Linked DNA regions of Priestia megaterium. The protein of the gene in region 2 interacts with the protein of the main gene of each other region in a pairwise test. Links are inferred from orthologs where the notes say so. Each region holds a gene or a part of one and is shown on either strand. Other genes may lie near its edges.

What was found.
Region 1: the proteins of ligA (region 2) and leuS interact in binary tests that used the Escherichia coli proteins (3 or more experiments, as listed by UniProt). The link is inferred for Priestia megaterium from one-to-one orthologs.

The regions. Positions count from the first base shown.
Region 1 is NZ_CP023317.1:4,605,640-4,609,546, forward strand. Bases 1-3,097 are described here. They hold leuS (leucine--tRNA ligase), read right to left. Parts: upstream 2,708-3,097; coding sequence 293-2,707; downstream 1-292. Other genes in these bases: CEQ83_RS23545 (rhodanese-like domain-containing protein), read right to left, coding at 1-53. Outside these bases: CEQ83_RS23555 (GntP family permease), read right to left, coding at 3,402-3,907.
Region 2 is NZ_CP023317.1:244,468-248,156, reverse strand. The notes cover bases 811-3,689. They hold ligA (NAD-dependent DNA ligase LigA), read right to left. Parts: upstream 3,314-3,689; coding sequence 1,307-3,313; downstream 811-1,306. Other genes in these bases: pcrA (DNA helicase PcrA), read right to left, coding at 3,334-3,689; CEQ83_RS01370 (CamS family sex pheromone protein), read right to left, coding at 811-1,293. Outside these bases: CEQ83_RS01375 (DUF3920 family protein), read left to right, coding at 1-44; more of CEQ83_RS01370, read right to left, coding at 100-810. UniProt on the Escherichia coli protein: DNA ligase that catalyzes the formation of phosphodiester linkages between 5'-phosphoryl and 3'-hydroxyl groups in double-stranded DNA using NAD as a coenzyme and as the energy source for the reaction.

The sequences.
Region 1 (3,907 bases), 4.4 Mb from region 2 along the record:
TTTTCAACGCGTTTTTGAAGCTCTTCAGGCGTAATCACTTTTACTTCTTCCATCTTCGTCATTCCTCTCTATTCTTTCATTCAGCTTGCTATCGCTATTGTAGCAAATTCAAATACCTTTATGCCACTAAATAAGAAAAGCTTAAGCAGCAGCCTACCTAAGCTTTTCCAATCGTAGTTAAAGGTTTAACTAAGGGCCTGATGTCAACCCCGAAAGGGGGACATCAGGCCCTTAGGTCTAGAACAGCCCCCCTGACTGCTCTTTAGTCAGGAGGGCTGTTCTACATCAATACTTAATTAGCTACGATGTTTACTAATTTACCAGGCACAGCAATCACTTTGCGTACTGTCTTACCTTCAATGAACTCTTGAACATCTTCATTAGCCATTGCAATATCTTGAAGCTCTTCACGAGATGCCTCAGCAGGTACGTTTAATTTTGCACGTACTTTACCGTTAATTTGAACGACAATTTCCACTTCATCATCTACAAGTTTCGCTTCATCAAACGCAGGCCAAGCTTCATATGAAATCGTATCTTCGTGGCCTAGTTTGCTCCATAATTCCTCAGTTGTATGAGGACAAATTGGTGCTAATAGCTTCACAAATCCTTCTACGTATTGCTTTGGCAGCACATCAACTTTGTATGCGTCGTTGATGAATACCATAAGTTGAGAGATACCTGTATTAAAACGAAGACCTTCGTAATCTTCCGTTACTTTTTTCACCGTTTGGTGATATACGCGTTCAAGTGTAGTATCATTGCTTTCTTGAACCTTGCTGCTTAATTCACCATTATCCTCGATAAGTAAACGCCATACACGATCTAAGAAACGGCGTGCACCATCAAGCCCTTTTGTTGACCAAGCAATGGATGCATCTAACGGTCCCATAAACATTTCGTAAAGGCGAAGCGTATCTGCACCGTGGCTTTCTACGATTTCGTCTGGGTTTACAACGTTACCTTTTGACTTACTCATTTTTTCATTGTTTTCTCCAAGAATCATACCTTGGTTAAACAGTTTTTGGAACGGCTCTTTTGTTGGAACTACGCCGATATCATATAAAAATTTATGCCAGAAACGAGCATACAATAGATGAAGAACAGCGTGTTCAGCTCCACCGATATAAATATCAACCGGCAACCATTCTTTTAATTTGTCTGCATCTGCTAATACTTCGCTGTTCGTTGGATCAATGTAGCGTAAGTAGTACCAGCAGCTGCCTGCCCATTGAGGCATTGTATTTGTTTCGCGGCGCCCTTTTTTGCCCGTTTCCGGATCTACAACGTTCACCCAGTCATCAATGTTTGCTAATGGAGATTCACCTGTACCTGACGGCTTGATTTCAGTTGTTTTTGGTAAAACAAGCGGAAGCTGATCTTCAGGAACTGCAGTTGTTGTGCCATCTTCCCAGTGAATAACAGGAATCGGTTCACCCCAGTAGCGCTGACGGCTGAATAACCAGTCACGCAGACGGTATGTTACTTGTTTTTCACCTTTTTCATTTGCTTGAAGCCACTGAATCATATTTGAAATTGCTTCTTCTTTATCTAGACCATTTAAGAAGTCTGAATTAACGTGCTCGCCGTCGCCTGTATAAGCTTCTTTTGAAACGTCTCCACCCGCTACTACTTCTTTAATCGGCAGTTCAAATTTAACAGCAAACTCATAATCACGCTCATCATGAGCAGGAACAGCCATAATTGCACCTGTACCATAGCTCATTAGAACATAGTCAGCAATCCAAATTGGCATTCTCTCACCGTTTACAGGGTTAATTGCATAAGCACCTGTGAATACGCCCGTTTTGTCTTTAGCTAAGTCTGTACGCTCTAAATCGCTTTTGCTTTTAATTTGATCTAAATACGCTTCTACCGCTTCTTTTTGTTCGGCTGTCGTAATTTTATCCACAAACGGATGTTCAGGTGCTAAAACGGCATACGTTGCCCCAAACAGCGTATCAGGACGCGTTGTGAACACAGTAAATGTTTCGTCATATCCATCAATTGTGAAGTGAACGTGAGCTCCTTCAGAGCGGCCAATCCAGTTTCGCTGCATTTCTTTAATACTTTCTGGCCAATCAAGATCATCTAAATCTTCTAGTAAACGATCTGCATAAGCTGTGATCTTAAGCATCCACTGCTTCATTGGACGACGCTCAACCGGATGCCCACCGCGCTCACTTTTGCCATCTATAACTTCTTCGTTTGCAAGTACTGTTCCCAACGCAGGACACCAGTTAACAGCTACTTCATCCACATAAGCTAAGCCTTTTTTATATAACTGTAAGAAAATCCACTGCGTCCATTTGTAGTAGTTAGGATCAGTTGTATTAATTTCACGCTCCCAATCGTAAGAGAAACCTAACGATTTGATTTGACGACGGAAATTATTAATGTTAAGTTCAGTGAACTCAGCCGGATCGTTTCCTGTATCTAATGCATACTGCTCAGCAGGTAGTCCGAATGCATCCCATCCCATTGGATGAAGTACATTGTATCCTTGCATACGCTTCATACGAGATAAAATGTCCGTTGCTGTATAACCTTCTGGATGCCCAACGTGTAAACCCGCCCCAGATGGATAAGGGAACATATCTAATGCGTAAAACTTACGCTTTCCTTCATCTTCTGTTGTTCTAAATGTTTTATTTTCTTCCCAAACTTTTTGCCATTTTTGTTCGATCTTTTCATGATTAAAAGCCATACATAATCCTCCTTGTACGCTCCAGCTGTATTTAATTAAACTAAAAAACCCCTCATCCCTCAAACAAAGGGACGAGAGGTTGAATAAACTTCCCGCGGTACCACCCAAATTAGCACAATTATGTACTCACTCATTTTCCTTAACGCGGATAGACGGTAAATGTTACTTTACTTCACATTTACAACTCCAAGGTGAGTTCATGAACGCCCGTTTGCTGACTCGCACCACCCGTCAGCTCTCTTAGCTCGCTTCGTTCACTACTATTCCTTATCATAGTTTTTACATCATACTACCTTGTATTGTAAATAATATGTTCGCAAACTGCAAGTTGTTCAACGGATTTTGTAAAAGTTTCTACACTGCCTCACTGCTTTGTTGCTAAATCCCCTCTTTCATTCTTATATATGAACAACTTCTCCCAAAAACATACATACAACGCCAAACAAAGAGATTTAGACATAACTAAGTTAATCCTATCTAAAGCTGAATAAATAGGATATCTGGACTCCTTGCTACAAAACTGTTCATTTCCGTGCAAGGCTTCATCTTGCGCTCCAATCAACAGCTTAAAGCAACTAAACACATAAAAGCCGAGTTCACCATAATAATGAAAAGATCCGAACGATTTATCGTTCGGATCTTCCTTCAGCTAAAATACTTTTGTCCCCGCCTCTACTTTCTTTAACAGCTATTATTAAATACCAAATCCAAAAGAAAACAGGATAATCGCAAGTACGAGACCAACAAGCGGAACAATTACCGTCATCGCTGCAACTGATCCATACGCATCTTTATGAGTTTCTCCACAAATAGAATTAATTGTGGTGACGACATAACCATTATGAGGCAAGGAATCTAATACGCCAGAAGATATAGCTACTACACGGTGGAGAGCTTCTGGATTTACACCAGCATCTAGATAGTGAGGGGCTAAAATTGGCAAAGCAATCGCCTGACCTCCTGAAGCCGAACCTGTCATCCCCGCGATAACACTCACCGCAATAGCTCCCCCTATCAACGGACTGCCTGGAATATGCGTCATGGCATCTACAGCCACTCCAAACGCGGGAACAGCCTTAGCAACCCCTCCAAAACCTACGACAGCAGCTGTATTCCCAATTGCAATTAACGCTCCAAGCGTCCCTTCTGATGCTGCATTCCAAAATCCTTTAAAGTGTTTTCGGTTCACAATGTATGTGA
Region 2 (3,689 bases):
TTGCTAAGTTTACGAGACAAAATTCTCACGCCATTTCTTCATAGGAGGCAATTTCATAGAATTAAAAAAAGACACTGCTTGAGCAGTGTCTTTTTTTGCTTACTCTTCGTAAATATGAACGAACGGCTTGTCTTCATCTGCTTTTCTAACAATGAGAGCTTCCGGTCCGCTTACTGAGTTAATAGAGATACTCGTTTCCATATATGAAGGGAAATGATCAAGCATTAAACCAGCAACGTACTGAGTAAATCCTACAATTTCACCTTTTCCATAAAATTGTACGGGAATATCAATCGTCATTTTTTGAAGCTGTCCATCTTTGTAATACCCTTTCCCTACTACGCTTGTAAAGTTTGGGAAGTAGTCTTCGATTTGCGCTTTAAACTCATCAAACTTCATCGCATCATCTCGGTGATCTTTTGTTGCATCTGATGATGGGAATAAATAATATTGCTCGTCTAAATTATCCCAGCTGCCAACGGCCGTATCATTTGAACCTGCATTTCCGACAGCTATAAAGTTACCCGGTGTTAAAGAGGACTTAGCACTTTGTTTGAATAATGCTACTCGAATTGGAACGTTTTCTAAGCCCTTGATATTACGCATACGCTGCACAATTTCATCGGCCATCTTTTTGCCTTGCTCTTCAATATTTTTATCGGTTAGTTGTTTTTCACGGGCATAACCATTTTCCTCTGTATAATAATGAACAGAATTCATCGCCAGACCAATTGTGACGCCTCCAAGTTTTACCTTATCGTCTCCGTCTTGAATAAGGTAATCTTGCTCAGTAATGTTCGCTAAGTACATTGGACTTGTTTCGTTACGAGTTTTCAAATCGCCTTTTTCTGTATCAATTGGGTTTAACCCAGTGTTTTTAAGCTTCTTTTTCGCCGTATCATCTTTTGCTTTGCTTTGAAGATCTTTAAACTGTTTATCACTCAGCTTACGGCTTAACCATGAGCGAATGGTATCTTTATCAAGGTACTGGCCTTCTTGATACACATATTTTTTCGGAGAATAGCTATCTGTCGATAAGCGCATTAAGCCTGTTTCAAATTCTTGCGCATCCAAGCGGTTATTTAAGTTTGCTGCTACTAAGCCTCTTGCCACTCCCGCTTTAAATGGAAGAATTGTTCGGTAATAATCGTCTGAAATACTATACTTCGGAATAACTGCTTTTTCTTTCTTGTTGTTGGTTTGTTGAACAGTCTCTTTATCGTCCGAAAGGTTCGGTGCACACGCTGAAGTTACAAGCATGACCGCAAGAGAAAGTAACAATATCTTTTTCAACTACACACACCTCTTATTTATTTAATTCCGTAAGTAGCCTTGCTTCATCCCATACTTCAATTTCAAGCTCGTTAGCTTTTGTCAGTTTGGAACCAGCCTCTTCCCCTGCCACAACAAGGTCTGTCTTTTTACTTACGCTTCCTGTGACTTTACCGCCAAGTGCTTCAATTTGTGCTTTTGCCTCATTGCGAGATAGCTGTTCAAGCTTACCTGTTAATACAACGGTTTTACCAGCAAAAACAGAATCTACATTTTCTACACTTACAAGCTTGGGTCCTTTGTATGTAAGGTTTACTCCATACTCTTTTAATTCATGTATAAGTTCTTGAACCTCTTCTTGTGTAAAGTAAGCGACAATAGCATCAGCCATTTTGGCACCAATTTCATTAATTGCCACTAATTCATCATACGTTGCTTTTGTTAACTTGTCTATGGTTTCAAAGTGCTGAGCTAACGTCTTTGCAGCTTTTGCTCCAACGTGGCGAATGCCCAAACCAAAAAGCAAACGCTCAAGCGAATTTTCTTTAGAAGCTTCGATGGCCGCAATCAAATTATCCGCAGATTTCTCACCCATGCGCTCAAGCTCGATTAACTGCTGTTTTGTCAGCGTATAAATATCCGCTACATCTTTAATTAACTGTTCACGAAATAATTGTGATATAACTTTTTCACCAAGTCCATCAATGTTCATCGCATTGCGGGACACGAAATGAATAAGTCCTTCACGAATTTGAGCAGGACAGCTTGGATTAATGCAGCGAAGCGCAACTTCTCCTTCTAAACGCACCAGTTCACTTTCACATTCAGGGCAGTGAGTGGGCATCGTAAACTCTTGCTCTTCTCCCGTTCGCTTCTCTTCAATCACATTCACTACTTCAGGAATAATATCTCCTGCTTTTTTCACCACGACATAATCGCCGATGCGAATGTCCTTTTCACGAATCAAATCTTCATTATGAAGAGACGCACGCTGTACCGTCGTACCTGCTACTTGAACCGGCTCCAAAATAGCTGTTGGCGTAATGACACCTGTCCGGCCTACCGTCAGCTCAATATTTACAAGCTTGGTTACAACTTCTTCAGCAGGAAACTTATAAGCAATAGCCCAGCGTGGACTCTTGGCCGTTGTTCCAAGCTCAGCCTGCTGATCAAATGAATCTACTTTTACAACAATGCCATCAATATCATAAGATAGTTCTGGACGTTTCGTTTGCCAGCTTTCGATATAAGCAATCACATCATCAATGGTTTCACACGTCTGTCTTTCTTTATTTGTTTTAAAGCCAAGATCATCGAGTAAATTCAAACTTTCGCTGTGAGAGTCGATTTCTAATTCTCCTGTATCAGTCATGGCATAGACAAAGATATCTAAATTACGTTTTGCCGCAATTTTAGGATCTAGCTGACGCAGTGAGCCAGCAGCTGCGTTACGGGGGTTAGCAAACGGAACTTCATCTCTTTCCATTTTTGCTTCATTAAGTGCTTCGAATGATTTCCTCGGCATAAATGCTTCTCCGCGAACTTCCATTGATAACGGTTCTTTAATTCGCAGTGGAATCGAGCGAATTGTTTTTAAGTTTTCAGTAATATTTTCACCAGTCGTACCATCTCCGCGCGTAGCACCCAGCACTAAGTATCCATCTTCATAGCGAAGAGATACAGCAAGCCCGTCAATTTTAAGTTCGCATACATAAGAAAACTCGTCTTCAACGGCTTGGCGCACTCGGCGATCAAAATCTCGAAGGTCTTCTTCATTAAATGCATTTCCTAAACTTAGCATAGACGTTTGATGCTGAACCTTCTCAAACGCATCGAGCACTTGGCCGCCGATGCGCTGAGTAGGTGAGTCAGCTGTTTTTAATTCTGGAAACGATTCTTCTATTTCAATTAACTCATTCATTAATTTATCGTATTCTGCATCTGGAACAGATGGCTGATCTAACACATAATATTCATAACCATATTGATTTAATAAGTCACGTAATTCTTGAACGCGTGATTTTGCTGTCTCAAACTCCATATTCTAGCTCCTTTTCACGATTACACTTTCGTAACCGGGGCAAATTTAGCAAGCAGTCTTTTTACACCTGTAGGACTAGGAAAAGCAATGTCTAATTCTTTTGAGTCTCCTTCTCCTTTTACACTTACAACTGTACCAATTCCCCATTTTTTATGCTCGGCCTTATCTCCAACGCTCCATCCAATCGATTCACTGCCCGTTGATACAAGCTTCGTTTTTGCCACGGCCGCTTGTCGGCGCGCTGCAAACGGCGAAGCTGAAGCCCCTGAACGACCAGCAGCAGGCTTGCGCATCGTTTCATTTAAAGATTCCACAAGCTCGCTTGGGATTTCTCCAATGAAGCGCGATTTTGGATTGACGTTTGTTTTACCAAATA